One region of the Streptomyces sp. NPDC006332 genome, then DNA from elsewhere that is predicted to be linked to it. Evidence: riboswitches for the same ligand, from Rfam matches in the RefSeq annotation. Region 1 holds a riboswitch; each other region holds the start of a gene.
What was found. A riboswitch is a leader RNA that binds a small molecule or an ion and turns the genes downstream of it on or off. The one in region 1 is predicted to bind cyclic di-AMP.
Positions count from the first base shown of each region.

Region 2: linked by a shared signal. The riboswitch ahead of ABZ027_RS09080 (LysM peptidoglycan-binding domain-containing protein) and the one ahead of ABZ027_RS27070 (transglycosylase family protein) in region 1 are both predicted to bind cyclic di-AMP.
Region 3: linked by a shared signal. The riboswitch ahead of ABZ027_RS20910 (C40 family peptidase) and the one ahead of ABZ027_RS27070 (transglycosylase family protein) in region 1 are both predicted to bind cyclic di-AMP.

Region 1 is NZ_JBEXRA010000033.1:69,078-80,035, forward strand. Features, by position in the region: gene ABZ027_RS27050 (SurA N-terminal domain-containing protein) at 1-473, shown strand, start outside; gene ABZ027_RS27055 (nucleoside triphosphate pyrophosphohydrolase) at 637-1,653, shown strand; gene ABZ027_RS27060 (cytochrome P450) at 1,685-2,998, shown strand; gene ABZ027_RS27065 (transglycosylase family protein) at 3,123-4,148, shown strand; cyclic di-AMP (ydaO/yuaA leader) riboswitch at 4,341-4,508, shown strand; gene ABZ027_RS27070 (transglycosylase family protein) at 4,512-5,231, shown strand; gene eno (phosphopyruvate hydratase) at 5,579-6,865, shown strand; gene ABZ027_RS27080 (septum formation initiator family protein) at 7,081-7,557, shown strand; gene ABZ027_RS27085 (DUF501 domain-containing protein) at 7,593-8,123, shown strand; gene ABZ027_RS27090 (Ppx/GppA phosphatase family protein) at 8,120-9,061, shown strand; gene ABZ027_RS27095 (NAD(P)/FAD-dependent oxidoreductase) at 9,504-10,898, shown strand.
Region 2 is NZ_JBEXRA010000007.1:85,605-96,562, forward strand. Features, by position in the region: gene ABZ027_RS09045 (NAD(P)H-dependent oxidoreductase) at 1-567, shown strand, start outside; gene ABZ027_RS09050 (ABC transporter permease) at 571-1,575, opposite strand; gene ABZ027_RS09055 (ABC transporter ATP-binding protein) at 1,562-2,548, opposite strand; gene ABZ027_RS09060 (sigma-E factor regulatory protein RseB domain-containing protein) at 2,603-3,835, opposite strand; gene ABZ027_RS09065 (polyprenyl synthetase family protein) at 4,120-5,130, opposite strand; gene ABZ027_RS09070 (peptide MFS transporter) at 5,339-6,841, shown strand; gene ABZ027_RS09075 (CocE/NonD family hydrolase) at 6,860-8,854, shown strand; cyclic di-AMP (ydaO/yuaA leader) riboswitch at 9,129-9,308, shown strand; gene ABZ027_RS09080 (LysM peptidoglycan-binding domain-containing protein) at 9,312-10,049, shown strand; gene ABZ027_RS09085 (HAD family hydrolase) at 10,063-10,875, opposite strand.
Region 3 is NZ_JBEXRA010000022.1:38,674-47,183, forward strand. Features, by position in the region: gene bioD (dethiobiotin synthase) at 1-613, opposite strand, end outside; gene ABZ027_RS20880 (adenosylmethionine--8-amino-7-oxononanoate transaminase) at 753-2,057, opposite strand; gene bioB (biotin synthase BioB) at 2,050-3,291, opposite strand; gene ABZ027_RS20890 (8-amino-7-oxononanoate synthase) at 3,505-4,632, shown strand; gene ABZ027_RS20895 (DUF397 domain-containing protein) at 4,683-4,910, opposite strand; gene ABZ027_RS20900 (helix-turn-helix transcriptional regulator) at 4,920-5,780, opposite strand; gene ABZ027_RS20905 (ATP-binding protein) at 5,994-6,452, shown strand; gene ABZ027_RS20910 (C40 family peptidase) at 6,522-6,995, opposite strand; cyclic di-AMP (ydaO/yuaA leader) riboswitch at 7,000-7,209, opposite strand; gene ABZ027_RS20915 (hypothetical protein) at 7,557-7,862, opposite strand; gene ABZ027_RS20920 (ATP-dependent Clp protease proteolytic subunit) at 7,869-8,504, opposite strand.

The DNA.
Region 1 (10,958 bases):
GGGCGGCGGTGCCGGACGAAGCGCAGTACCAGCAGGTCATCGCCAAGACGGGCACGCTGGCCCGGGACACCCTGCACAACATGGTCCTCGACCAGGTGCTGCACCGCGCCGCCGACGACGCGGGCGTGAGTGTCAGCCGCAAGGAGATCCAGCAGATGCGGGCCGGCCTGGAGCAGCAGACCGGCGGAGCCCAGGCGCTGGAGACCGCCTGGCTCCAGGAGTACGGCATCGCCCCCGAGCGCCTCGACGAGAACCTCCGCCTCCAGCTGGAGGCCCAGAAGCTCGCCGCCAAGCTCGGCACCGACACACGTGACCCCGCCTTCTGGAGCGTCCTCGCCAAGGCCTCCAAGGAACTCGGCATCGACCTCAACCCGCGCTACGGCACCTGGGACGTGAAGAAGAGCAGCCGCGTCGACGCGAAGACGCCATGGGTACGCGAGGTCACGGTGTCGGTGACCGATCAAACGGCGTGAGCGTGAGCGTGAGCATGCGCTGACGCGGGGCGGGCGGGGAGGCGTGACGGTACGCCGGGACGCCCACACGAGAGATGTTCATACGATCGCACCGCCCCCCTGTGTCTGTGGACAACCTGATCGCCCGCCCGGCGGCGTGCGTTAGCTTCGAATGGTGAACGCAATCAGCCCCGAAGCCGCCTCGACCCCAGGTCACCCCCCGGACGCCGACCCCGCCCCCGGCCGTGTCGTCCTGCTCACCACCAGTCACCGTGTCGCACCCGGACTGCTGTCCTGGCCTGCCTGGCAGGCACTGCACGCCGCCGATCGCGTGCTGTGCGCGGACGGCGCGCATCCGCAGCTGCCGTATCTGCGCGAGGCCGGGATAACCGTCGACGAGGCGTCCCCCACCGCCGAAGAACTGGTCGCCGCGTGCGCCGGGGGGAAGACGGTGGTCGTGGTCGCGACCGGTGAGGGCGAGTCCACCCTCACCGACGGCCTGGCCCGCCTCGCCGGATCGGGCCGGGTCTCGATGCCGGAGCTGGAGTTGTTGCCCGCCTCCTACGACCTCCCGGGCGCCCGCCTCCTCGACCTCGTCCAGGTCATGGACCGCATCCGCGCCGAGTGCCCCTGGTCGTCCCGGCAGACCCACCAGGGCCTGGCGAAGTACGGCATCGAGGAGGCGTACGAACTCGTCGAGGCGATCGAGGAGGGCGACCGCGACGAACTGCGGGAGGAGCTCGGTGACGTTCTGCTCCAGGTCGTCTTCCACGCCCGCATCGCGGAGGAGGGCCGCGCCGAGGACGGCACCGACCCCTTCTCCATCGACGACGTGGCCGGCGGCATCGTCGCCAAACTCATCCACCGCCACCCGCATGTCTTCGGCGACGAGACGGCGACGACCCCCGAGGAGGTCAAGGAGCACTGGCTGCGCACCAAGGCGATCGAGAAGTGCCGCGAGTCGGTGACCGACGGCATACCCCTGGGGCAGCCGGGCCTCGCCCTGGCGGCGAAGCTGGCGTCACGAGTCCGCACGGCGCAGCTCGACGTACCGCTCCCGGGCGGCGAGGGCATCGGCTACGAGCTGCTGACCCAGGCGGTCCGGGCGGAAGCGGCCGGAGTGGACCCGGAAGCGGCACTGCGCGTCGCCGCCCGGGCCTACCGGGACGCGATACGGGCTGCCGAGGGGCTCGGAAGCTAACGGGTCCCGGCGATCCGGATACCGTCGGGGAGTGACCGACCAGCCCACTCCCACGAGCTCAGTCCCGGAACTCTTCACCTGGGAGTTCGCCACCGACCCGTACCCGGCGTACGCCTGGCTCCGGGAGCATGCCCCCGTCCACCGGACGAAGCTCCCGAGCGGCGTGGAGGCTTGGCTGGTCACCCGCTACGCCGACGCCAAGCAGGCCCTCGCCGACCAGCGACTCTCGAAGAACCCGGCGCACCACGACGAGCCCGCGCACGCCAAGGGCAAGACCGGTATCCCCGGTGAGCGCAAGGCCGAGTTGATGACCCATCTGCTCAACATCGACCCGCCGGACCACACGAGGCTCCGTCGGCTGGTGTCGAAGGCGTTCACTCCGCGACGGGTCGCCGAATTCGCCCCTCGGGTGCAGGAACTGACCGACGACCTGATCGACGCCTTCGTGGAGAAGGGGAGTGCCGATCTGATTCACGACTTCGCGTTCCCCCTCCCCATCTACACGATCTGCGACCTGCTCGGCGTCCCACGCGAGGACCAGGACGACTTCCGTGACTGGGCGGGCATGATGATCCGTCACGGGGGCGGGCCACGCGGTGGCGTCGCGCGGTCGGTGAAGAAGATGCGCGGCTATCTCGCCGAACTCATCCACCGCAAGCGTGCGGCACTCCCCGCCGAGAGCGCCGCCGGCGAGGACCTCATCTCCGGGCTCATCCGAGCCTCCGACCACGGCGAGCACCTCACCGAGAACGAGGCCGCCGCGATGGCCTTCATCCTGCTGTTCGCCGGGTTCGAGACCACCGTCAATCTCATCGGCAACGGCACCTACGCCCTGCTCACCCACCCCGACCAGCGCGCCCGCCTCCAGCGATCCCTCGCCGCCGGCGAACGCGGCCTCCTGGAGACCGGCATCGAGGAACTCCTGCGCTACGACGGCCCCGTCGAGCTCGCCACCTGGCGGTTCGCCACCCGGCCGGTCAGCATCGGCGGACAGGACATCGCGGCCGGCGACCCCGTGCTCGTCGTACTCGCCGCCGCGGACCGGGATCCGGAGCGGTTCGCCGATCCGGATGTGCTCGACCTCTCACGGAGTGACAACCAACACCTCGGATACGGCCACGGCATCCACTACTGTCTTGGCGCGCCCCTCGCCCGGCTGGAGGGCCAGAGTGCCCTCGGGACGCTCCTCACCCGCCTCCCGGACCTGCGACTCGCCGTGGATTCGGCCGATTTGCGCTGGCGCGGCGGGCTCATCATGCGCGGACTGCGTACCCTGCCCGTCGAGTTCACGCCACGTGGTCGAGCCCCTCACCTGCGTAAAGGTGACACGCCTTCAAACCTGTGATCTTCACGTGATCTACGCGGCATTAACTTGTGACAAGTGATCGTCTGCCTATACGTTCACGGATCAACGCGGCGGCGAATGTCACCCGCCGTGCGGTCACTGTTGTCTCGCGAAAGGTCTCCGCATGCTCTCCGGGAACGGCCGGCATCGTCGCCCCCGTCAGGCTCCGGCTCTTTTCGTCGCGGCCGGAGTGACCGGCTCCGCCATCGCGATCCCGCTGCTCGGCGCAACCGGCGCCAGCGCGGCCACCGGAACCACGTGGGACCAGGTCGCCAACTGCGAGACCGAGGGCTCCTGGAGCGCGAACGAAGGCGACGGTTACTACGGCGGCCTCCACATCGCGCAGAAGGACTGGGATCAGTACGGCGGACTTGACTACGCCGCGCGCGCCGACCAGGCCAGCCGCAACCAGCAGATCGCCGTCGCCGAGAAGATCCTGGCCGACCAGGGTGTCGGCTACTGGTCCACCTGTGGGCTGCTCAACGGGCTCACCAAGGACTCCCAGGCGGCCGACGTGGACACGGGTCTGGGGGCCGACACGGGCTCGGGCGCCTCGAACGACTCGGGTTCGTCCGGCTTGTCCGACTCTGAAGGTTCATCGGCCGATTCGTCCGGGAGTGGATCCTCGAGCGACACGTCGGGCACGCCTTCGGCCTCCGCGTCGGACAGCCCCTCCGGCTCGTCGTCCGATTCCTCCGGGGCGTCGGACGGTTCGAGTCGTGCGGGTAATTCGGCTGAGCCCGGCAAGTCCGGTAATTCCGGATCCGAATCCAGTGACTCGCAGGACTCCGGAGATACCTCCACCGGTACGGCGAAACAGGACGACTCGGGCGACTCGGGCAACTCCTGGCGGGTGGGCGGCTCTTCGAGTCTGGTGGACACCGGGGCCCTCGGTGGCGGCAAGCACCGCGGCGGCAGCGCCGACGAGGGCGCGGCTGTCGACGCCGCCGACGCCGGCACCGCCGGCGGCCGTCATGCCGCCGGTCGTGACTCGTACACCGTCCGTCTCGGGGACACCCTTGAGTCCATCGCCGGCTCCCTCGACCTCCAGGGAGGGTGGCGCGCCCTCTACGAGGAGAACAAGCAGGCGATCGGCTCCGACCCAAGTCATATCTCCCCCGGTCAGACCCTTGGACTTGGTGCCGAATAGGGCTAAACCGGCGGAAGTTCACGTCACACTTCGCGCTGAATGTCCTGTTTGGTGAAAGTGTGGGATGAGTCTCAGAAGACCTGATCGTCTTTGATATTCCACGGATCGCGTGTCTAACGTCGGACCGCTCGCCAACACGAGCCCCGGCTGCCGCAACGCCGAATCCTGCCAGCGGCCGTACGGGAACAGTCGTCGCGTCAAGCGCCGTAGGCAGGAGCGGGGGACCCAAGGTAGGCGCCGGGCTCAGCAGTTGAGCTGGACCCGGCTTGGGGTGAAGCCGCGTCCCGGAAGGGATGCGGCCGGGCAACTCAACCGGCCCGAACCCGACAGCTCACCTCGCAGGCGTCGGTGAGGGGATCAACCATGCTGTTTTCCGGCAAGGGCAAGCACCGTCGTCCGTCCAAGACCACTCGCGCCGCCGCGATCGCCGGAGTCACCGGCGTCGCCATCGCCGCTCCGCTGATGGCGGCCGGCAACGCCTCCGCCGCCACCTCCTCCGAGTGGGACACCGTCGCCCAGTGCGAGTCCGGCGGCAACTGGTCCATCAACACCGGCAACGGCTACTACGGCGGCCTGCAGTTCTCCGCCTCGACCTGGGCCGCGTACGGCGGCACGCAGTACGCCGCGCAGGCCAACCAGGCCTCCAAGGCGCAGCAGATCGCCGTCGCCGAGAAGGTTCTCGCCTCCCAGGGCAAGGGCGCCTGGCCGGTCTGCGGCAAGGGCCTGTCGAGCGGTGGCTACGACGGCGGCACCAGCACCTCGTCGGACAGCTCCAGCAGCTCGGACAGCTCCAGCGGCTCGAGCAGCTCCAGCGGCTCCTCGGAGGTCAACACCCGTTCCGCCGAGCAGCCGGCCTCGCGTTCCCAGGAGCGCCCGGCGGCCAAGAAGACCGTCACCACCCCGACCGGCAAGAAGGTCAAGAAGGGTGACGGCGAGTACAAGGTCGTCAAGGGTGACACCCTCAGCTCGATCGCCGAGAAGCACAAGGTCAAGGGCGGCTGGGAGAAGCTGTTCGAGCTGAACAAGGACATCGTCGAGGACGCCAACCTCATCTACCCGGGTCAGCAGCTGCACCTGAAGTAGTACGCGGCGCCCGTCCGAACCACAGCGCCCTCCCCTCCGTGGCCCTCATGTCGAGGGCCTCGTGAGGGCCCCGTCCCCACGGGCTCCCCGCTCCGGTGCGTGTTCCCCCGTACGCACCGGAGCGGGGTCTTTTTGTGTGGTCTTCCGCGCGACCGTTGTGGGCTTCCACGCCCACGCTTTGTTCCGTTCGGAAACAATTTCCTCTCGGTTCTGCCCAAGGGGTGGGCGACAGGGGGGCCGATCGCCCCGAGGCGGTTAGGCTCATCCCGCGGAGCCGACCGCGACTCCGTGCACTACGGGTCCCCGCGGCCCGCGTACCCCGCGTCACATCCCAGAAGGAGATGCTCGTGCCGTCCATCGACGTCGTCGTAGCCCGGGAAATCCTGGACTCCCGAGGCAACCCCACGGTCGAGGTCGAGGTCGGCCTCGACGACGGCAGCACGGGTCGTGCCGCCGTCCCCTCCGGCGCCTCCACGGGCGCCTTCGAGGCCATCGAGCTCCGCGACGGTGACCCGAACCGCTACCAGGGCAAGGGTGTCGAGAAGGCCGTCCTCGCCGTCATCGAGCAGATCGGCCCGGAGCTGGTCGGCTACGACGCCACCGAGCAGCGCCTGATCGACCAGGCCATGTTCGACCTGGACGCCACCGACAACAAGGGCTCCCTCGGCGCCAACGCCATCCTCGGCGTGTCCCTCGCCGTCGCCCACGCCGCCTCCGAGGCCAGCGACCTCCCGCTCTTCCGCTACCTGGGCGGCCCGAACGCGCACCTGCTGCCGGTGCCGATGATGAACATCCTGAACGGCGGCTCGCACGCCGACTCCAACGTGGACATCCAGGAGTTCATGATCGCCCCGATCGGCGCGGAGTCCTTCTCCGAGGCGCTGCGCTGGGGCACCGAGGTCTACCACACCCTCAAGAAGGTCCTGAAGAGCAAGGGCCTGGCCACCGGTCTCGGTGACGAGGGCGGCTTCGCCCCGAACCTCGGCTCCAACCGTGAGGCCCTCGACCTCATCCTCGAGGCGGTCAAGGAGGCCGGGTACACCCCCGGCGAGCAGATCGCCCTCGCGCTCGACGTCGCCGCGTCCGAGTTCTACAAGGACGGCGTCTACACCTTCGAGGGCAAGGAGCGCTCCGCCGCCGAGATGACGGACTACTACGCCGAGCTCGTCGAGGCGTACCCGCTCGTCTCCATCGAGGACCCGCTGTTCGAGGACGACTGGGCCGGCTGGAAGACCATCACCGACCGGCTCGGCGACAAGGTCCAGCTCGTCGGCGACGACCTGTTCGTCACCAACCCGGAGCGCCTGGCCCGCGGCATCGACGAGGGTGCCGCCAACGCGCTGCTCGTCAAGGTCAACCAGATCGGCTCGCTGACCGAGACCCTGGACGCCGTCGAGCTGGCCCAGCGCAACGGCTTCAAGTGCATGATGTCCCACCGCTCCGGCGAGACCGAGGACGTCACCATCGCCGACCTCGCCGTCGCCACCAACTGCGGCCAGATCAAGACCGGCGCCCCGGCCCGCTCCGAGCGCGTCGCCAAGTACAACCAGCTGCTGCGCATCGAGGAGATCCTCGACGACGCCGCGGTGTACGCCGGCCGCTCGGCCTTCCCGCGGTTTCGCTCTGCGAACTAGTAAGCACGGCCGCTCCGCGAACTAGTAAGCACGGCCGCTCCGCGAACTAGTAAGCACAGCGCTCTGCGAACCAGTAGGCGTGAGCACAGCCGCGGCGCGATCCCCAAGGCCTGACCCGTTAAGGTCCAAGCCTTAGCCAGTCGTACGTACGTCCCCGTACCCGGTCCCGTACCGTGTCCGGGGACGTACGCACGTGTGAGACGGGAGGCGGGGACATGGCCGTGAAGGACCGGGACCGTTTCTCCACGACGACCAGGATCAGGCTGCTCGGCGAGCAGACGGCCGCCCGTGTCTACCGCTCCCAGACCAAACGGCAGGCCCGCCGCTCCCGGCTCACCGGCCGGGCCGCGCTGCTCGCCCTCGTGCTGTGCACGCTGATCGTGGCGCTCGCCTATCCCATGAGGCAGTACGTCGCCCAGCGCGCCGAGTTCGCCGAGGTGCAGCGCAAGCAGGAGCGAACCCGGGAACGGGTCGAGCAGCTGCGCGACCTCAAGGCACGGTGGCAGGACGACGCGTACGCGGAGCAGCAGATCCGGCAGCGGCTGCACTACGTCATGCCGGGGGAGACCGGCTTCGTCGTCATCGACCCCAACGCGGCCAGGCAGTCCCGCTCCGACCTGGGCGCCGCGGACCGCCCCTGGTACGCGAACGTCTGGGACGGCGTCGACTCGTCCGACGCCTCCGACCAGTGAACCGACAGACACCTAAGAGAGACTTCCGTACAGGCATGCAAACGCCCCCGCCGCCCACCCCGCGCACCGAGCCCACCGACGCGGACGTCGAGGCCTTCCAGCAGCAGCTCGGGCGCCCTCCGCGCGGCCTGCGCGCGATCGCGCACCGCTGCCCCTGCGGCGAGCCGGACGTGGTGGAGACGGCCCCGCGCCTCCCCGACGGCACGCCCTTCCCGACGCTGTACTACCTGACCTGCCCGAAGGCCGCCTCGGCGATCGGCACGCTGGAGGCGAACGGCGTGATGAAGGAGATGACGGCCCGGCTGGAGAGCGACCCGGAGCTGGCCGCCGCCTACCGCGCCGCGCACGAGGACTACATCCGGCGCCGCGACGAGATCGAGGAGCTGACCGGCTTCCCCAGCGCGGGCGGCATGCCGGACCGGGTGAAGTGCCTGCACGTCCTGGTCGCCCACTCCCTCGCGGCGGGCCCCGGGGTGAACCCGCTGGGCGACGAGGCGCTGGAGATGCTGCCGGAGTGGTGGCGCAAGGGGACCTGTGTGACGCGGGCTCAGGAGAACGCCAAGTGACCAGGGTCGCCGCCGTCGACTGCGGCACGAACTCGATCCGGCTCCTGGTCGCCGACGCCGACCCCGAGACCGGGGAACTGGTCGACCTGGACCGCCGTATGACGATCGTCCGGCTCGGCCAGGGCGTCGACCGGACGGGCCGTCTCGCCCCCGAGGCGCTGGAGCGGACCTTCGCCGCCTGCCGTGAGTACGCGGCGATCATCAAGGAGCACGGCGCGCAGCGGGTGCGCTTCGTGGCCACCTCGGCATCCCGGGACGCCGAGAACCGGGACGAGTTCGTGCGCGGGGTGCTGGACATCCTGGGCGTCGAGCCCGAGGTCATCTCCGGTGACCAGGAGGCCGAGTTCTCCTTCACCGGCGCGACGCGGGAGCTGACCGGACGGGACGACCTGCACCGGCCCTTCCTGGTCGTGGACATCGGGGGCGGCTCGACCGAGTTCGTGGTCGGCGACGACCAGGTGCGCGCGGCACGCTCGGTGGACGTCGGCTGCGTGCGTATGACGGAGCGTCATCTGGTCCGGGACCGTGTCGTGTCCGACCCGCCGTCCGAGGAGCAGGTCGAGGCGATGCGCGCCGACATCGAGGCCGCCCTCGACCTCGCCGAACAGACGGTCCCGCTGCGTGAGGCGCGCACCCTGGTGGGCCTGGCCGGCTCGGTGACGACGGTCTCCGCGATCGCGCAGAACCTCCCCGAGTACGACTCCGTGGCCATCCACCACTCCCGCGTCTCCCGCGACCGGGTCCGCGAGATCAGCGACTGGCTGCTGCGCTCCACCCACGCCGAGCGCGCGGCCGTTCCCTCCATGCACCCGGGCCGCGTCGACGTGATCGGGGCGGGCGCCCTCGTCCTCCTCGCGATCATGGAACGGACCGGCGCGGCGGAGGTCGTGGTGAGCGAGCACGACATCCTCGACGGGATCGCGTGGTCGGTGGCGTAGGTCCGCCATCGAAGATCCACGGGCCTCTCCTGAGCAGGTCGGAGAACGTATGAGCGCCTCGGGGAGGTCCGCGCGGGCCCCTCGGTGACGGGCTCCCGAGAAAGTTCGTGAAGTTCTTCACAAGGAAATCGGCCCGCTCGGAGGACGAATGGCGGCCCGTTGACCCTTCTGGGGGGTCAAAGCCCCTTTGAACGTGTTCAGAAGGGGTGTGCGGGGGTGCTTCGAAGGGGGTGGCGGAGGGCCGGGCGAGAGGGCTTCACAGGGGGCTCGGGGGCACAGAGAGGCAGCTCACGCGGCATTGACAACGGCGTTCTCTGCGCACAGGTTCCCGGTTCACGCCATGATGTGGATCACGCGAGCCGCGGAGAATAGCACACACCCCGACCATGCTTGTGAAGGGGCGCACGAGCCATGGTCCAGTGGCGGGTGGATACTCGATGGCATGAGCACCACGGAGCGTCCCAGGATCCTCGTAGTAGGCGGTGGGTACGTAGGCCTGTACGCAGCTCGGCGCATCATGAAGAAGATGCGCTACGGCGAGGCGACCGTCACGGTCGTCGACCCCCGGTCGTACATGACCTACCAGCCCTTCCTCCCCGAAACCGCCGCCGGAAGCATCTCCCCGCGCCACGTCGTCGTCCCGCTGCGACGCGTGCTGCCCAAGGCGGAGGTCCTCACCGGCCGGGTCACCACCATCGACCAGGACCGCAAGGTCGCCTCGATCTCCCCGCTGGTCGGCGAGGCGTACGAGCTGCCCTTCGACTACCTGGTGATCGCGCTCGGCGCGGTCTCCCGCACCTTCCCGATCCCCGGCCTCGCCGAACAGGGCATCGGTATGAAGGGTATCGAGGAGGCCATCGGCCTGCGCAACCACGTGCTGGAGCAGCTGGACAAGGCCGACTCCACGCAGGACGAGGAGATCCGCCGCAAGGCGCTCACCTTCGTCTTCGTCGGCGGTGGCTTCGCGGGTGCGGAGACCATCGGCGAGGTCGAGGACATGGCCCGCGACGCGGCCAAGTACTACAACAACGTGTCCCGTGAGGACATGCGGTTCATCCTCGTCGACGCGGCCGACAAGATCCTCCCCGAGGTCGGCCCCAAGCTCGGCCAGTACGGCAAGGAGCACCTGGAGAGCCGCGGTGTCGAGGTCTACCTCTCCACCTCCATGGACTCCTGCGTCGACGGCCACGTGGTACTGAAGAACGGCCTCGAGGTCGACTCCAGCACCATCGTCTGGACGGCCGGCGTCAAGCCCAACCCGGTCCTGTCCCGCTACAACCTTCCCCTGGGTCCCCGTGGTCACGTCGACTGCGAGTCCACGCTCCAGGTCAAGGGCACGGACTACATCTGGTCCGCCGGTGACAACGCCCAGGTTCCGGACCTCGTCGGCCGCAAGGCGGGCAACGAGAACGCCTGGTGCCCGCCGAACGCGCAGCACGCGCTGCGGCAGGCGCGGGTCCTCGGTGACAACGTGATCTCCGGTATGCGGGGCTTCCCGCAGAAGGACTACAGCCACGCCAACAAGGGTGCTGTCGCGGGCCTCGGCCTCCACAAGGGCGTCGCGATGATCGTCATGGGCAAGATGAAGATCAAGCTCAAGGGCCGTCTCGCCTGGTACATGCACCGCGGCTACCACGGTCTGGCGATGCCGACCTGGAACCGGAAGATCCGTGTCTTCGCCGACTGGACCCTCGGCATGTTCCTCAAGCGCGAGGTCGTCGCCCTGGGCGCCCTGGAGACTCCGCGCGAGGAGTTCTACGAGGCGGCCAAGCCGGCGCCGGTCGCCGCGCCCAAGGCCGCGGAGAAGCCCAAGGCCGAGCAGGCCAAGGCCTCCTGACCTCCGGTCACTGAACGCCCCGAAGGGGCCGCCCGCCATCCGTGGTGCGGGCGGCCCCTT
Region 2 (10,958 bases), on a different contig from region 1:
TTCGTCCTGGGCAGCGCACGCCAGGACGGCAACACCGAGCTCCTGGCCCGCAGGGCCGCCGAGCAGCTCCCCGCGGACGTCGAGCAACAGTGGATCGACCTCGCCGAGCATCCCCTCCCCGACTTCGAGGACCTGCGGCACGACAGCGACCACACTCGCCCCACCGAGGGCGACCTCGCGCTGCTGCTCGACGCCACGCTCGCGGCGACGGACCTCGTGATCGCGTCCCCGCTGTACTGGTATGCCGTCTCCGCCCACACCAAGCGCTACCTGGACCACTGGTCGGGCTGGCTGCGCACCCCCGGTCTGGATTTCAAGGCCACGCTGGCCGGGCGCACCATCTGGGGCGTCACCGCGCTCGCGCATGAGAAGGGCGAGGTGGCCGACCCGCTGGTCGGCACGCTCAGCAACTCGGCCGCGTACATGGGAATGCGGTTCGGTGGAGTCCTGCTCGGCAACGGCAGCAAGCCCGGCGACGTACTGAGGGACGCCGAGGCACTGGCCCGCGCCAAGACCTTCTTCGCGCAGGAACCGCCCCTCGCGCGCTTCCCGTACGAGGCCCGCTGATCCCTAGGACGTCACGTCCTTCGCCGTGAAGCGGGCCCAGGCCGCCGAGCCGAACACCGCCGCGTACAGGGCCTGGATGCCGAGGTTCTTCACCAGGTCGTCCCAGTACACCGGGTCGCGCATGAGGTCGGCGAAGGACAGCCAGTAGTGGGAGAAGAAGTACGGCTGGATCGTGTGGAGTTGGGGGATCTGGTCGAGGATCTGGATGGTGATCAGCAGGCCCACGGTGGTCGCCATCGCCGCGATGCCGCTGCCGGTCAGGGTGGAGACGAACAGGCCCAGGGCCGCCACGCCGATCAGTGACGCGGCGACCACCAAGGCGATCAGCAGGGCCCTGCCGAGGCCGTCGGCGAAGCTGATCCGGGTGCCGGAGATCGTGACCAGGTCGCCGAGCGGGAACAGCAGCGCTCCGACGGTCAGCGCCGAGACCGCGACCACCAGGGTGGCGACCAGGCAGAAGACCATCACCGTCGCGTACTTGGTGAGCAGGAGACGGCTGCGGCCGGCGGGGGCGACCAGGAGGTAGCGCAGGGTTCCCGCGTTGGCCTCGCCGGCGATCGCGTCGCCCGCGATGACGCCGATCGCCATCGGCAGGAAGAACGGGAGTGTCGCGGCGAGCGCGGTGAAGACCAGGAACAGGCCGTTGTTGGTGATCTGCGAGATGAACGCCGGGCCTCCCCCGCCGCCGGGGCCGGAGGACGAGCCGTCACTGGTCTCCAGCTTCACGGCGATCCCGACCAGGATCGGCACGGCCGCCAGCACACCGAGCAGCGCGAGCGTGCGCCAGCGCCGGAAGGTGGTCAGCAGTTCGTTGCGCAGGAGGCCCAGGGTCCACCGCGCACGAGGAGCGCGTACCGCCGCGGTCGGCGCGGTACCGGACGGTTCGATCCCGGCGGGGTCGACGCCTGTCCCTTCAAGTCCTGCCCCTTCGACCCCTGCCCCTTCGCTTCCCGTCCCTTCGAGCCCGGTCCGCACGGCCTGAGCCCGCTCCCCCTCAGCCCGCGACATCGAAGCCCTCCCCGGTCAGCGCCACGAACGCGTCCTCCAGGGAGGCCCGTTGGAGCCCGAAGCCGCGGACGCGGACGCCCGCCGCCACCAGCGCCGCGTTCACGTCGGCGAGATCACCGTCCGGTGGCTCGGCGGTCACCCGGTCGTCCGTGACGATCACGTCCGAGGCCCCCTGTTCCTTCAGTACCCGTGCCGCCTCCCCCGCGTCCGGGGTCGTCACGGCCAGCCGGCCACGGGTGCCCGCCGCCAGGTCCGCCACCGGACCCTGGACGATCAGCCGGCCCTGCGCCATCACCGCCGCGTGGGTGCAGACCTGCTCGATCTCGTCGAGCAGGTGGGAGGAGAGGAAGACGGTCGTGCCGTCGGAGGCCAGCTCCCGGATCAGGGAGCGGATCTCGCGCATGCCCTGCGGGTCGAGGCCGTTGGTCGGCTCGTCGAGAACGAGCAGCTTGCGCGGCTGGAGCAATGCGGCGGCGAGACCGAGGCGCTGTTTCATGCCCAGCGAGTACGCCTTCGCCTTCTTGCCGGCGGCGGCCGCCAGCCCCACCCGGTCCAGTGCCGCCGCGACGCGGCCGGCCCGGGTGCGCGGATCGGCGGTCGGGTCGGCTGCGTCGTACCGGGTCAGGTTCTGGCGGCCGGAGAGGAAGCCGTAGAGAGCCGGGCCCTCGATGAGGGCGCCGACGTGCGGGAGCACGGAGCGCGAGGAGCGCGGCATGGGGTGGCCCAGGACCCGGGCCGCGCCCGAGGTGGGCTCGATGAGGCCCATCAGCATGCGGATGGTGGTGGTCTTGCCGGAGCCGTTCGGGCCGAGGAAGCCGAAGACGCTGCCCGCCGGGACGGTCAGGTCGAGACCGTCGACGGCGAGTTGTCCGCCGCGGTAGCGCTTGGTGAGCGCGCGGGTGTGGATGACGCTGCCGTCCACACCCTGGGGATCCGGCTCCAACTCCGGTTCCGTGGCGGACGTTTCGCCCATCGGCTCCCTCGATTCGTCGTGCGCGTACGCTACCCGCCGCGTGCGCCTACGGGTTTACCGCCCCGCGTCGGCCGCCTTCACCAGGGCGGCCTTGTCGACCGCGCCGACGTAGACCTTGCCGTCGTCGGTCATCAGGGCGTTGACCAGGCGGGTCGAGAAGACCGTGCCCGAGCCGAACTTGCCGGTGACCTTGTCGCCGAGCGAGCCGAGGAAGCCGCCGAGGTCGCCGCCGGCCTCGGAGCCGCTGGGCATGCCCTGGCCGCCGGTGTCGAGGACGGCGACGGAGTTCCAGCCCTGGCCGATGACCTTGAGTCCGTCGAGCCCCTTGCCGAGGTCCTCCTCGGGCCTGGCGCCCGCCGGACCGTGCGCACCCTTCTCGGGGATCTCGCCCTTCTCGCCCTTCTCTCCCTCGGTGACCTTCGCGCCCTTGGGCGGGGTGAAGTCGAAGGTGGAGGCGGCCGGATCGGCGAAGGAGACCTGGGTGAAGCCCGCGTCCACGACGGCGGCGCCGCCGCTCGACGGGGTCAGCGTGAACTTCAGCGGCAGCCCGGTCTTCGAGTCCACGGCCACGGTGATCTGGCCGACGGTGGAGCCGGAGTCCTTGGGCTTGATGACGAGGCGGTAGGCGTCGCGCCCCGCGACCTGCGCGGTCCCGTCGACGGTCACGGAGGTGGTGTCGTCGACCGCCTTGAGGGCCTCCTCGGTGAGGTCCTTGGGCGTGGCCGGGACGTCGCGCTCCTTGTCGGCGGCCGCCTTGCCGGACTCGGTGGCGTGGTAGACCTCGTTCGACTTGCTGTCGTAGCCCCAGACGTCCTTGCCGTTGTGGATCACGCTGTACTCGGAGCCGCTCTCCAGCAGGGACAGCTTCTGCCGGTCCGGGCCGTCGGCCGCCACGCGCACGGTGTGGGTGCCGGTCGCGAGCTCGGTCAGCTTGGCGGACGGGTCGGCGGAGGAGCCGTCGCCCTTGCCCGACTCCATGGCGCCGGAGGCCAGGCTGCTCTCCAGGCCGCCGAGGTCGGGCAGTCCGAGGTCCGTGCTGATCTTCACCGTGCCGGACAGCTGCTGCACGTCCGACGCGGCGATCTTCTCGATGAGTTGCTGTGCGCTGATCTTCGGCAGGTCGGGATCGCCGGAGTCGGCGAGTGCGGGGACGAGGCCGAGGGTCGCCGCCGCCACCCCCACCACCGCGACCGGGACGGCGTACCGCGCGGCCTTGCGCCGCCGCGGGTACCTGTCGTCGACCTCCGCCGCGGCAGTCGTGCTGTCGTCGGACTCGTACGGTGCCATGTGTGCCTTACCTCCGTCGTCGGCGGCGGCTGTGCGACTCCCCTACGTCCACCCCGTAGCCGCCATTCTCACCCGAATCGGTGAGGATTGGTGTTTTCCCGTGGTGTCCATCTGACCAAATGGGTCGTGAAGATGCGTCAACCCGCGGGCTCAACTCCACGTACACCTCCGGTATGACACGCGAAGGCGGCGGCTCACCGTGACCCCTAGGGGTCGTGGGGAGCCGCCGCCTCGGATCGGACAGGTAGGTATGCGCGGCAGCGGCGCGGATCAGCGGTACCTCGTTACCCCGCCCGGTGGACCACCGCGTCGCACAACTCCATGAGCGCCAGCTTCGCGTCGCACTCCCGCAGCGGGGACAGCGCGGAGCGGGCGTCCTCCGCGTAGCGGACCGTGTCACGGCGGGCCTGTTCCAGCGCCGGGTGCGCGCGCAGGCCGGCCAGTGCCCGGGCGTGCCGTTCGTCGTCGGTGAGGTCGGAGTCCAGCAGCTCGCACAGGGCGACGTCCTCGGCGAGGCCCAGCCGGGCCGCCCGTTCGCGCAGCCGCAGGACCGGCAGGGTCGGGATGCCCTCGCGCAGGTCGGTGCCCGGGGTCTTGCCGGACTCGTGGGAGTCGGACGCGATGTCCAGGACGTCGTCCGCGAGCTGGAAGGCGACGCCCAGCCGCTCGCCGTACTGCGTCAGCACGTCGACCACCGTCTCGTCGGCGCCCGACATCATCGCCCCGAAGCGGCACGCCACCGCCACCAGCGATCCCGTCTTGCCGCCGAGTACGTCGAGGTAGTGCTCGACCGGGTCCCGGCCGTCCTGGGGGCCCGCGGTCTCCAGGATCTGCCCGGTGACCAGGCGTTCGAACGCCTCGGCCTGGACCCGGACCGCCTCGGGCCCGAGGTCGGCCAGGATGTGCGAGGCGCGCGCGAACAGGAAGTCACCGGTGAGGACGGCGACCGAGTTGCCCCAGCGGGCGTTCGCGCTGTCCACCCCGCGCCGCACCTCGGCCTCGTCCATCACGTCGTCGTGGTACAGCGTCGCCAGATGGGTCAGCTCGACGACCACCGCCGACGGCACGATTCCGGGTGCATAGGGATCACCGAACTGGGCAGCAAGCATCACGAGCAATGGCCGGAAGCGTTTTCCGCCCGCCCTCACCAGATGCTGGGCGGCCTCCGTGATGAAGGGAACCTCGCTCTTGGTGGCCTCGAGCAGTCCCTCCTCGACAGCCGCCAATCCGGCCTGGACATCGGCTTCCAGAGCCTGGTCCCGCACGCTCAGCCCGAACGGCCCGACGACGGTCACGAAGGATCTCCTGTCTGCTGGTGTCTGCTGGCGATTACACGGTTTGTCGATAGGTCGCTGCCCTCACTCAAGTCAGCGTATCCGGTCACGTTTCGATCACCGATAGGGCCTGCCCGTCCAGCCTGGGCGGTATCGGATCACTGCCGGAATGTTTTTGATCACTTGATAACAAACTGGTATGTACCGACTTGTACGGAAGTAGCTGAGCGTGTCCAGAACCACCGCCGATGTCTCGCCCGGCAGTCCGCCGACCCCCAAGAACGACCGCGCCTTCTTCGGCCACCCGGGGGGCCTGCTCACCCTCTCCGGTCTCGAGGTCTGGGAACGCTTCTCGTTCCTCGGCATGCAGGCCATCCTCGTCCTCTACTTCGCCGACACGGTCGCGCACGGCGGCCTGGGCATGTCGGCCGGGACGGCCGCCTCCGTCTCCGCCGCCTACGGCACGCTCGTCTACCTCGTCTCCGTCGCCGGCGGCTGGCTCGCCGACCGCATCCTCGGCTCGTACCGGGCGGTGCTGTGGGGCGGCGTCCTGATCGCCTGCGGTCACTACGCCATGGCCGTGCCCACGGCCGCCATGACCTGGGCGGGTCTGGGTCTGATCAGCGCCGGCACGGGCCTGCTGAAGCCCAACGCGGCCACCCTGGTCGGCAAGCTCTACGCCACCGACGACGACCGCCGTGACGCCGGCTTCGCGCTCTACTACATGGCGATCAACATCGGCGCCTTCGCGGGCCCGCTGATCACCGGCTGGCTCGGCGACCACCAGGGCTGGCACTGGGGCTTCTCGGCGGCGGCGATCGGCATGACGTTCGGACTGATCCAGTACGTGTGGGGCCGCCGCCATCTGGCCGGACGCCGGAGCGCGGCCGAATTCGCCCTCGCGCCCGACGCGATGCGCCGCGCGGTCCGACTGATCGTGGCGGGGATCGTGGCCGTCGCGGTGCTCGCGACCGCCCTCGCCATGGCCGGCCTGCTCACCATGGACCGCTTCGTCGACCTGCTCACCCTGGTCTCGGTGATCGCCCCGGTCGTGTACTTCGCGGTGATGTTCAAAAGCCCCCGCGTGACCGCCGAGGAACGCGGCCGGCTGCGCCCCTACGTGGTGCTCTTCCTCGCCTCCACCGCCTTCAACTTCATCCTGTTCCAGGCGTACTCGACGATGATGCTGCTGGCCGCGTCGAACGCCGAGACGACCATCCTCGGCTTCGACTTCCCCGCCAGTTGGTACGCCTCCGCGCTGGGTGCCTTCGAGGTCGCTCTCGCGCCCGTGGTCGCCGCGCTCTGGGTCCGGATGGGCCGCGGCCAGCCGCACGCCTCCAACAAGATCGCGATCGGGGTCGTCCTGGGCGGACTGTCCTTCCTGCTGATGGCCGTGCCCACCTCCGGACACGCCTCCGACGACTACCTGATGTCCGCCTGGTGGATCGTCGGCTCGTACCTGCTGCTCGGCCTCGGCGACATCCTGCTGGAGACCTCCGGCATGTCGGCCACCAGCAAGCTCGCCCCGGCCGCCTTCTCCAGCCAGACCATGTCGCTGTGGATGCTGTCCCTCGCGCTCGCCAACGGCATCCAGGCCCAGACGGTGAAGCTGTACGACGACATGTCCAAGCAGGCCTACTTCGGCGTCAACGGCGCGATCGCGGTGGCCGCGGGCCTGGCCGTGCTGGCAGCCGCGCCGTGGCTGCGCCGCACCATGCACCCGGTCCACTGAACTCACGGGGTCACCCTCATGCACATCCGTACGTCCTTCCCCTACGAGACGACCCACGAGGACATCCGCATCCCGCTGCCGGACGGGACCCGCCTCTACGCACGCGTGTGGCGCCCCCTGACGGACGAACCAGTACCCGCGATCCTCGAATACCTGCCCTACCGGCTGACCGACTGGACCGCGCCCCGCGACTGGCAACGCCATCCCTGGTACGCGGGCCACGGTTACGCCTCCGTACGAGTGGACGTCCGCGGACACGGCAACAGCGAGGGCGTGCCCGGCGACGAGTACTCCGCCACCGAGCTGGCGGACGGCGTCGAGGTCGTCAACTGGCTGGCGGCGCAGCCCTGGTGCGACGGCAAGGTCGGCATGTTCGGCATCTCCTGGGGCGGCTTCAACTCCCTCCAGATCGCGGCCCTCGCACCCGAGCCGCTCAAGGCGGTCGTCACCGTCTGCTCCACCGACGACCGCTATGACAACGACGTGCACTACATGGGAGGTTCCGTCCTCGCGGTGGACATGCACGCCTGGGCGTCCACCATGCTCGCCTTCGTGTCCCGGCCACCGGACCCGCTGTACGCCGGGGAGGCATGGCGTCAGATGTGGCTGGAGCGCTTGGAGGAGGTCGATCCCTTCATCCACACCTGGCTCGACCACCAGACCCGGGACCGCTACTGGCGTCACGGCAGCGTCTGCGAGGACTACGGCGCGATCGACGCGGCCGTGCTGGCGGTCGGCGGCTGGCACGACCCGTACCGCGACACGGTTCTCAGGCTCGTCGAGCACCTGCCGCCCGAGCGGGTGCGCGGCCTGATCGGCCCCTGGTCCCACCAGTACCCCGACCGCGGTCTGCCGCCCGGCCCCGCGATCGGCTTCCTCCAGGAGACCCTGCGCTGGTGGGACCACTGGCTGAAGGGAAAGACCACGGGCGTTCTCGACGAGCCCCTGCTGCGCGCCTACCTCAGCGACTCGCACCCCCCGGCCACGGTGTACGACACCCTGCCCGGCCGCTGGGTCGGCGAGCCGGCCTGGCCCTCCCCCCACGTCTCGACCGTCTCGTACGCCCTTCAGGGCGCCCCGCGCCCGGTCCGCTCCCCGCAGCACACCGGCATCGACGCCGGTCGTTTCTTCCCGTTCGGGAACGACGCCGACCTGCCGCCGGACCAGCGGGAGGAGGACGCGCGGTCGGTGTGCTTCGAGTTCGAGGTGGGCGAGGAGACCTGGGTGCTGGGGCGGCCGAGGGTGCGGCTCAGGCTGAGTTCCGAGGTGCCGCGCGGCCAGGTGATCGCCCGGCTCTGCGATGTCGCCCCGGACGGCTCCTCGACCCTGGTCACCCGGGGCGTACTGAACCTGTCCGCACGCCAGGGGCGGGACCGGGCGGTGCCGTGGGAGCCGGGTGCCACGGAGGAGGTCGAGTTCGAGCTGAACGGCATCGGCCACGCCTTCCCGGCCGGCCACCGCATCCGGCTGGCCGTCTCCTCCGCCTACTGGCCGTGGATCTGGCCGCAGCCGCAATCCGCGGCGGGCTTCACCCTCGACCCGGCCGGCAGCGTGCTCGACCTCCCGGTGCGCGACCACGAGACGGGCCCGTCGGTGACCTTCGAGGAACCGGAGCAGTCCGCGCCGCTCGGCGTCGCCCAGCCGGTCACGCTGGAGGAGCCGCGTCCGGAGCGGCTGGTCGTGCGGGACGTGGCCAAGGGCGAGTGGCGGCTGGAGGTCGATCCGCGCTACGGCGGCACCCGGGTGTATCCCGACGGGCTGGAGTTCGCCGAGGACGCCCTGGAGACGTACACGATCGACGAGGCCGATCCCCTGTCGGCCCGCGCCCGCTCGGACTGGTCGGTCCGGCTGCACCGGCCGGAGCTCGGCTGGGAGGCCACCGTACGTACCCGCTCGGAGCTCACCTGTGACGGAGCGGACTTCCACACCTCGAACGAGGTGATCTGCACGGACGGCGACGAGGTGGTCTTCCACCGGACCTGGGAGAAGCGGATCCCACGGACTGCCGGTTGACTCCGAGTTGGGCTCATTGCCCGATTTGCCGGTCTTGTGCTCGACCGTGAGTTGAGTCACTCACGGTCCAGCGCACCCGGGCCTCACGCCACCACCCTCCCCCTTGCCATTCGCGCCAGTTGACCCTTGGCAACAGCAAAGGATCAAGTGCCCCAAATACCTCAGACCAAGGTCAATAGGTACGAGGTGTGAATCCGCCACTTGTTTCGGACATGTGCTCTCGCATACGTTCCCGGCCTGTCGGGCGGACGCCGAATCCTGCCGCCGCCCATAGAGACATCCACCGACGAACACCGCACGGCAGGAGCGGGGGACCCAGGTAAGCCGCCGTTCGGGACGTTCCAGGACATTCCGGTACGGCTCGGGGTGAAGCCGTGCCTCCTCACGGGGGCACGGCCGGGCAACTCCCGCCCGAACCCGACAGCTCACCTCGCAGGCGCCGGAGAGGAACGTCCCCATGTCCGCACGAGGTAACCACCACCGCTCCAGACTCAGCCCGCTCGTCCGAGGCGTCGTCGCCGCCGGAACAGGCGCCGCCGTTCTCGCCCTCCCGCTGTTGACCGCGACCACCGCGAGCGCCGCACCCACCGCGAGCGCCCCGAGCGCCGCACCGCAGGTCAGGTCCATCACCTACACCGTGGCCAAGGGCGACTCGCTCAGCAGCATCGCAACCAAGTACCACACGCCCGGTGGCTGGCAGCAGCTCTACAAGGACAACCGCAAGGCTGTCGGCGCCCACCCCAGCCTGATCCACACGGGTCTCAAGCTCACGGTCAAGACGACCAAGGCGAGCACGGCCGACAAGGCCGCCGCACCCGCCGCCAAGCCCACCACGTCCGTCGCCCAGGCCACCCAGGTCGTCGCCAAGACGTACGCGAACAACCTCGACGGCTGGATCCGCGAGTCGCTGGACATCATGGCGCAGAAGGGCATCCCCGGCTCGTACGACGGGATCTACCGCAACATCATGCGCGAGTCGTCCGGCAACCCGCTGGCCATCAACAACTGGGACTCCAACGCCGCCGCGGGCACCCCCTCCAAGGGCCTGCTCCAGGTGATCGACCCGACCTTCGCCGCGTACCACGTGGCCGGCACGTCCTTCGACCCGTTCGACCCGGTCGCGAACATCACCGCCGCCTGCAACTACGCGGCCGCGATGTACGGCTCGATCGACAACGTGAACGGCCCGTACTGAGCCTCACCTGCCCTCACCTGAGCGGAAACAGTCCTTCGAGGACGACGGCGATGCCGTCGTCCTCGTTCGACAGGGTGACCTCGTCGGCCACGGCCTTGAGTTCGGGGTGCGCGTTCGCCATGGCGATGCCGTGGGCGGCCCAGTCGAACATGGGGATGTCGTTGGGCATGTCACCGAAGGCGACGGTCCGTTCCGGGCCGAGGCCCAGACGGTCGGCGGCCAGTGCGAGGCCGGTCGCCTTGGTGATGCCGCACGGCTGGAGTTCGACGGTGCCGGGCCCGGACATGGTGACCGTGGCGAGGGAACCGACCACCGAGCGGGCGGTCGCCGCCAACTCGTCGTCGGACAGGTCGGGGTGACGCAGCAGCACCTTGCTGATGGGCTCGCACCACAGGTCGTCGCGCCGTTTCACGCGCACCGCGGGCAGCGTCGGGTGGGGCATGAGGTAGCCCGGTTCGATGAGCGTGAGTCCGTCGACGCCGTCCTGGTCGACGGCCGCGTACACCTCGCCCACCTCGGCCTCGATCTTGCCGAGCGCGGTCTCGGCCAACTCCCGGTCCAGGGTGACCGACCACAGCAGACGGCCCGCGCCGGCGTCGTACACCTGCGCGCCCTGCCCGCACACCGCGAGCCCCTCGCTGCCGAGGACGTCGAGGAGGGGCCGCACCCTGGGCGCCGGCCGGCCGGTGACGACGAGGTGCCGGGCGCCGGCCGCCGCCACCCGCGCGAGCGCGGCGAGTGACCGGTCGGAGAACGTGTCGTCGTCGCGGAGCAGCGTTCCGTCCAGGTCGGTGGCGATCAGTGAATATGCGGTAGGTGCGGCCATGATCAGAGAATACGGATGGAACGCCCCGCCGACTCGACGCGAACCGGACGGCTACCGCCTTCCCCCGCGGTGACGCCCGCTCC
Region 3 (8,510 bases), on a different contig from region 1:
TCCCGGCCCCGGCGGGCAGGGCTCCGAGCAGGGGTGCGCCGGACACCTCCGGCAGGTCCGCCAGGTTGCAGCGCGAGGCCAGATCGGGCACGTCGGGCCAGCTGCCGATCACGAGTCCGGCCAGATCGAGGCCACGTCCCCGGAGCTCACGTGCCGTCAGTTCCGTCGTGTTCAGCGTGCCCAGGCCCGCCGACACCACCAGCAGCACCGGCGCCGCCAGCAGCTCGGCCGCGTCGGCCAGCGTCCCGCCCGCCGCGTCGAACCGGACGAGCAGTCCGCCCGCCCCCTCGACCAGCACCAGATCGTGCTCGGTGGCCAGCTTGGCGGCGGCCTCGGCGATGTCCTGGGGGCGCACCGGAGCCCGCCCGGCCCGGCGGGCCGCCGTCGCGGGCGCCAACGGGTCGGGAAACCGGGCGAGTTCGGCCGCCGTCACGGTACCCGCGAGCCGGGTCACCTCCTCGGCGTCTCCCGGTTCGTCCGGCCCAAGGCCCGTCTGCGCGGCCTTCAGCACGGCCACCGACCGCCCGGCCGCGAGACCCACCGCGGCGACCGCGGCGGTCGTGACCGTCTTGCCGATCTCCGTACCCGTGCCCGTGATCACCAGGACCGGCATGCCATCACTCCCACTCGCCCGTGCCGTTCAACGCACCCATCCCATTTCCCCAGCTCAACGCGCCCACGCCACATGCACCACCACACCAGGCACCCGCGCCGCGCCCCCCGTTCACCCCTCTCGCGCCGCGCAACCCCGGTCACCCCGCTCGCGCCGCCGCGCACACCGCCCGCGCGATCCGAGCCAGGTCCGCGTCGTCCGTGACGTACGGCGGCATCGTGTAGACGAGGTCGCGGAACGGGCGCAGCCACACACCCTCACGCACGGCGGCCGCCGTGGCCGCCGTCATGTCGACGGCGTGGTCGAGCTGGACGACACCGATCGCGCCGAGGACCCGGACCTCCTTCACCCCCGGCAGCTCCGACGCCGCGGCCAGCTGGTCCCGCAGCCCCGCCTCGATCCGTTTGACCTCCGCCAGCCAGTCCTGGCCCAGCAGGAGCTCGATGGATGCGCAGGCGACCGAGGCCGCCAGCGGGTTGCCCATGAAGGTGGGGCCGTGGGCGAGCACCGGGACCTCGCCGCGCGAGATGCCCTCGGCCACCCGCGTGGTGCACAGCGTCGCCGCCATCGTCAGATAGCCGCCGGTCAGCGCCTTGCCCACGCACATCACATCCGGAGTGACCGCCGCGTGCTCCGCCGCGAACAGCGCGCCCGTGCGCCCGAACCCGGTCGCGATCTCGTCGAACACCAGCAGGACGTCGTGCGCGTCGCACGCCTCGCGCAGCACCCGCAGATACGCGGGGGAGTGGAACCGCATCCCCCCGGCGCCCTGCACCACCGGCTCGACGATCACCGCGGCCAGCTCGTCGGCGTGACGCGCGATCGCGGAGCGCAGCAGCTCGGCGTACGACTCCTCGTATCCGGCGGGCGGCGCGTCCACGAAGACCTGCCGGGGCAGCACGCCGCTCCACAGCTCGTGCATCCCGCCCTCGGGGTCGCACACCGACATCGGCTGCCAGGTGTCGCCGTGGTAGCCGCCGCGCCAGGTGAGCAGCCGTCGCTTCGCGGGGCGGCCGAGCGAACGCCAGTACTGCAGGCACATCTTGACCGCGACCTCGACCGACACCGAACCGGAGTCGGCGAGGAAGACATGCTCCAGACCGTCGGGCGACATGTCGACAAGGAGCTTCGCCAGTCGTACGGCGGGCTCGTGGGTGAGCCCGCCGAACATCACATGGCTCATCCGCCCGAGCTGCTCACGCGCGGCCTCGTTCAGCACCGGGTGGTTGTAGCCGTGGATCGCCGACCACCAGGACGACATCCCGTCGACGACCTCGGCATCCGCTCCGTCGGCCGACCGGACCCGCAGTCGTACCCCGCTCGCCGACTCCACGACGAGCGGTTCCTGCCGCCCGGGCATGGGGCCGTACGGGTGCCAGACGTGGCGCCGGTCCAGCTCCAGCAGCTCCGGCACGGTCAGCCCGGCCACCGGCAGGTCAGGCATTGGGCGCGAGGTCCGTTCCGGCACCACGACGGCGTACGGCGACCAGATCCGTCCGCGGCTCGCCCGAGGTGGCCGGGGTGGCCGAGGTGGCCGCGGGAGCGGAACCGCACACCCCGCTGTCCCCGTGCGACCCGCACCCGGCGCCCTCCTGGGACCCGCAGCCCGCTTCCTCGTGGGCCCCGCACCCGGCGCCGTCGCCGGCGTGCGACCCGCAGCCACCCAGCGCCGTCGCCCGGTGCGCGGGGAGGGTGACCTGGTCGGCGCCCTCCACCTCGAACCCGGCGTCCGCGATCATCTCCAGGTCGGCCTTGCCCGCCTGACCCTCGGTGGTGAGGTAGTCGCCGAGGAAGATCGAGTTGGCCAGGTTGAGGGCGAGGGGCTGCATGGTGCGCAGATGGACCTCGCGGCCGCCGGCGATGCGGACCTCGACGTCCGGGCAGACGAACCGGACCATGGCCAGGATCCTGAGGCAGCGCTGCGGGGTGAGGTTCCACTCCTTGGCCAGCGGGGTGCCCTCGACCGGGATCAGGAAGTTGACCGGAACCGAGTCCGGGTCCAGCGCGCGCAGCGAGAACACCACGTCCACCAGGTCCTCGTCCGACTCACCCATACCGGCGATCAGACCCGAGCAGGCCGACAGGCCGGCCGCGTGCGCCTTGGTGACCGTGTCCACCCGGTCGGCATAGGTATGGGTGGTCGTGATGTCCCCGTACGTCGCCTCGGAGGTGTTCAGGTTGTGGTTGTAGGCGTCGGCGCCCGCCTCGCGCAGCCGCTCCGCCTGACCGTCGGAGAGCAGCCCGAGGCAGGCGCACACCTCGACGCCCTCGTTCTGTTCCTTGATGGTCCTGATCGTGCCCGCGACCCGCTCCACGTCCCGGTCGGTGGGCCCGCGCCCGGACGCCACCAGACACACCCGTTTGGCGCCTCCCGCCAACCCGGCCGCCGCCGCCTCGGAGGCCTGATCAGGCTTGAGCCAGGTGTACTTGAGGATGCCGGCGGTGGAGCCGAGCCGCTGGGAACAGTAGGAGCAGTCCTCCGGGCACAGGCCCGACTTGAGGTTGACGAGGTAGTTCAGTTTCACCCGTCGGCCGAACCAGTGCCGGCGTACCTTGCCGGCCGCGGCCACCACATCGAGCAGGTCGTCGTCGGAAGTGGCGAGGACGGCGAGTGCCTCCTCGCGGCTCGGCACCTCGCGCCGCAGCCCCTTTTCCACCAGCGTGTTCAGCAGGTCCATGAAAGCCGATCCTGTCCTAAGGAGCCGTCCGGGGCCAAGGAGAGTTCGCACAACAGAGGCGCTTGGAGGTGTGGGTATCGCCACATACGGGGTGCCCGGTTGTCCCGCTAGTGTCTGTTCACTGCCTACAAATACTGTCTGCGCGCCGGCCTGCACCGCACTGCCCGGCACCGCACCGCGCTGCCTACACAAGCCAAAAGCCCTGGAGGACCGATGGCGTTCGGCTGGATCGACGAGGAGGCGGGCCGGCGCCGCCGCGCCGGGCTCGTACGGACGCTGCGGCCCCGCCCCGCCGACTCGCCCCTCCTGGACCTCGCGAGCAACGACTACCTGGGCCTGGCCCGTCATCCGGAGGTCACCGAGGGCGCGGCCCGGGCCGCCCGCACCTGGGGCGGCGGCGCGACCGGCTCCCGGCTGGTCACCGGGACCACCGCGCTCCACGCCGAACTGGAACGCGAGCTGGCCGACCACTGCGGCTTCGAGGCGGCCCTCGTCTTCTCCTCGGGCTACGCCGCGAACCTGGCCGCGGTCACCGCGCTGGCCCCGCACGGCTCGCTGATCGTCTCCGACGCGGGCAACCACGCCTCGCTGATCGACGGTTGCCGGCTGGCCCGGGGTGCCACCCAGGTCGTCGGGCACGCGGACCCGGACGCCGTGGCCAAGGCCCTGAGCACGCACGAGGGTCCCGCGGTGGTGGTGTCCGACACGGTCTTCTCGGTGGACGGCGACGCGGCCCCGCTGGCCGCCCTGGCCGCGGCGTGCCGGGAGCGCGGCGCGGGGCTGGTGGTCGACGACGCCCACGGACTCGGCGTCCTGGGCGACGGCGGCCGCGGCGCCCCGCAGGCGGCCGGTCTCGCGGGCGCCGACGACGTCGTCGTGACGGTCACGCTGTCCAAGTCGCTCGGCAGCCAGGGCGGCGCCGTGCTCGGCCCCGCGCGGGTGATCGACCACCTGGTCAACGCGGCCCGGACGTTCATCTTCGACACCGGCCTCGCCCCCGCGGCGACCGGCGCGGCCCTGGCGGCGCTGCGGCTGCTGCGCCGAGAGCCGCACCGGGCGGCGCGGGCACGCGAGGTCGCGGGTGAACTCCACGCACGCCTGACGGCCGCGGGGCTGCGGGCGGTACGCCCGGACGCCGCGGTGGTCTCGGTGCGCGCGCCGTCCCCGGAGACGGCGGTCGGCTGGGCGGCCGACTGCCGTACCGCCGGGCTTGCCGTGGGCTGCTTCCGACCTCCCTCCGTGCCCGACGGCATCTCACGGCTGAGACTGACCGCCCGCGCGGACCTCTCCGCGGGGCAGATCGAACGCGCTGTACGGGTGATCGGCGAGACACGACCATGAGTCGGCGTGACACGGCCGTGCGCCGCGCCCCGATGGACGGGGCGGTCTGATCAGGACTGGATCGCGGCCGTGAATCCCGCCCAGCTCTCGGGGGAGAAGAGCAGCGCGGGTCCGGCAGGGTCCTTGGAGTCGCGTACGGCGAGCAGACCGGCCCAGCGGCCGGTCTTCGGCCGGGCAGTCTCGACGCAGTTGTTCGCTCCGGTGCTGTAACTGCTGCGCAGCCACCGGACGTCGGGCAGATCGGTACTGGAAGGTACGTGCCGAGGCAGTGCGGTCATGGTGCCTCCTTACGCGCCGTCACCTATCGCGGCGATGTAATCCAACGAGTCCTCGGGCGAAAGGGCGTGGAACTGAAGGGCGTTGAAGGCCTCGGTGTAGGCCTGAAGGTCTTCTTTCCGCTCGAGATAGAGGCTACTCGTCAAGTGGTCGAGAACAACCACATCCAGATCAGATGTGCTCGAAAATGAGAAGATAACGAAAGGCCCGGTGACGCCGATGTGTGCTCCGGCCGCGAACGGAAGTACCTGCAACCGCACTTGGGGCAGTCGCGCCGCCTCAAGAAGGCGCTCCAGCTGCCGCTTCATCACCTCGGGGCCGCCGACCTCGCGCCGCAGCACCGCCTCGTCCAGTACGGCGTCCAGCGCCAGCGGCGGTTGCGATCGCAGCACGTCCTGCCTGGCCAACCGCACCTCCACCAGGGCGTCCACCCGCTCCTCGTCCAGCCCGTCGACCGCCGCCCTGGTCACCGCCCGGGCGTACTGCGCCGTCTGCAACAGACCCGGCACCACCGAGGTCTCCAGGGTGCGCATCTCGCTCGCCTGCGACTCCAGGCTGATGAAGTCCCGGTAGGTGGGTGGCAGCACTCCTCGGTACGCGTGCCACCAGTGGTGCCGCCCGGCGCTCTCGTCGGACCCGGCCAACACCAGTAGTAACTCCCGTAGTTGGGCGTCCCGCACCCCGTAGGCGTCCAGCAGTAACCGCACGTCGGCCGGTTTCACCCCACTGGCGCCGGTCTCGATGCGGCTCACCTTCGACTGGTGCCAGCCCACCAACCGGGCCGCCTCACCACTCGTGAGTCCGGTACCGCTGCGCAGGGAACGCAGTTCCGCCCCCAGTTTCCGGCGGCGCACCGCAGGACCGTGCTGCATGGGTTACTCCTTACTCCGACCGAGGCACCCAAATATGCTCTGTCGCCCTAGAGTTCACCGCTTCGAGCGACAGATATATGCATTACTTGGTCGATCGCCTCCCGTGACCGCCGCGGTAATGGCAGTCTGGCGACGAAGCACCAGTCCGGGACCGTACTCGAACCATCCGCTCCGTGTCGGACTGCGGGCCCGTGGGAAAGGGACGACGTCGCCATGGCAGACCATCTGGAAGCATCCGTCACTCTGCCGAGCGTTCCCGCCTCGGTCTCCGCGGCCCGCACCTATGTGCTCACCACCCTGGCGGAGTGGGGACTGGCGACGGACACCGACATCGCCGACACCATCCGGCTGATCGTCTCCGAACTCACCACCAACGCCGTACAGCACACCTTCGGACAGTCACCCACCTTCACGGTGGACATCGAGCTCGACCGAGACGAACACCTGCGCATCGGTGTCACCGACAGCCACCCGCGATTCCCCAAACGACTGCCGGCCGCCGTCCAGCAGGACAACGGCCGGGGCATGGTGATCATCCGGTGGCTGGCCGCCGAGTGCGGCGGCAAACTGAGAGTCAGACCCACCCGAGAGGGCGGCAAGACGGTCTCCATCGAACTGCCGTGGTCCGTTCCGGCCGCGCCGGTATCGGCGGCGGGGCAACAGGAGCCGTAGCGGACCCCTGTCGCGGGACGGACGCGCGGGGCGACGGCGGGTCAGCTCACCGTCGCCCCGCGCGGGAGGTCACTTGACCCGGCCGTACCAGACGCTCTTCGTCCAGATCTTCTGCAGCCGGACGACGTCCCCGGTCTTCGGGGAGTGCCAGAGCTTGCCCTTCCCGGCGTAGATGCCGACGTGGTACACGTTCGAGCCCGAGTGGAAGAAGACCAGGTCTCCCGCCTTGCGGCTCTTGGAGGAGATGTGGCGCGTCTTGTTGTACTGCTGGGCGGCCGTGCGGGGCAGTTTCTTGCCGGCCTTCTTGAACGAGTACATCGTCAGCCCGGAGCAGTCGAACCTCTTCGGCCCGGTCGCCCCGTACTTGTACGGGGAGCCCTTCTTGGAGGCCGCGACCTGTAGTGCCTTCGTCGCCGGGGTGGCTGCCGCGGCGTCGGAGGTGACACCCGGGACCACGATCGAACCGCCGACGGCGGCGATGGCGAAGGCCGAGGCCGTACCGGCCCGGACCATGAGCGACGGGACACGATTGAGCGCAGTCATGCGCAACCCTTCGTCAGCCGCCTGTGAAGGATGACCTGTCGGATTCGGGCTGACAAAGTTGCCCGGCCGCTGACGCGGCTTCACCCCAAGGGCTGCTCGAACCGGCGCCTCCTGTACGGAGACAACCGTTCCGGCGACCCGTCGTGCTTGGGTCCTCCACTCCTGCCGATCCACTCCTGTCGACCGGTCATCCGCGCGGCGGCAGGACTCGGCGCCCGCCCGGATCGCCCCGCCGCTGTGGCGGGGTCTTGTCGTCAGTCAGGGATCTTGACTCACGGATGTCCGAAAAACCCAATGGAACCGGGGGTTTGTGTTGTTACTCACCACTCACCCGTTCGGGTGGACACCCTCCTGTTCGATGAGGTGTCGAGGGGCCCAAGGGGCCCCGGACCAGCAGCGGAACGTCCCATTTCGTCCTCTGACTACGCGCGTTGCGCAATCTGATCGGGCCGATAAATGCAGCCGTGTCTAGTCCGAACAGCGGTACCCCGTTTGGTCCGTTTCGGCTCCGGTCCGGACGCTCGGCGGTGGGTCGGCGCGTCCGGACCGGCTGGGGGAGCGTCAACTGTCGGAGCACGGCGGCACGGTGACGCGTGCCGTGCGGCGCTCCCCGTCCAGCACGCGCAACGCACGCGCCAGCGTGTCGGCGTGCAGTTCGGTCTCGCCCCGACGGTGCATCAGCTCCAGCGCGTCCCGCAGCGCGGCCGCCTTGCCGACCAGTGCCTGCGCGGCACGCAGTCCTCGGTACGTGTCCCCGTGCTGCGCCGGATTGATCCGGCCGAGCAGGTCGACCACGTCGAGGTAACGGTCGATCACCTCACCCTCGGCGCGGGTGAGGGCGGGCAGCGGAGGCAGATCGGGCAGCATCGCGGCTCACCACGCGTCGGGTGCGGGACGCGAGGCCTTGCGGCTCGGGACGAGCCGGTCCACCAGCCCGTACTCCACGGCTTCCTGGGCGGTGAGGATCTTGTCCCGCTCGATGTCCGCGTGCACCTGCTCAGGGGTCCGCCCGGTGTGCCGGACGAGCAGCTCCTCCATGCGGCTGCGTACCCGCGTCAACTCGTCCGCCTGGATGGCCAGATCGCTGGCCTGCCCCTGGACCGGCTCGATGATCGCGGGCTGGTGGATCACCATCCGCGCGCCCGGCAGCGCGGAGCGCTTGCCCGGCGTGCCCGCGGCGAGCAGCACCGCGGCCGACGAGCCGGCCTGGCCCAGGCAGAACGTCTCCACGTCGCACGTGACGTACTGGAGCGTGTCGTAGATCGCCGACATCGCGGTGAACGAGCCGCCGGGGGAGTTGATGTACAGCGAGATGTCCCGGTCCGGGTCCTGGTGTTCGAGGTACATCAACTGGGCCATCACGTCGTTCGCCGAGATGTCGTCGATCGGCGTCCCCAGGAAGACGATCCGCCCCTCCAGGAGCTTCGAGTACGGATCCATCGTCCGGTACCCGGAGCTGGTGCGTTCGGTGAACTCGGGCAGGACATGGCGGGCGGACGGTCGGGTCATCGGAAC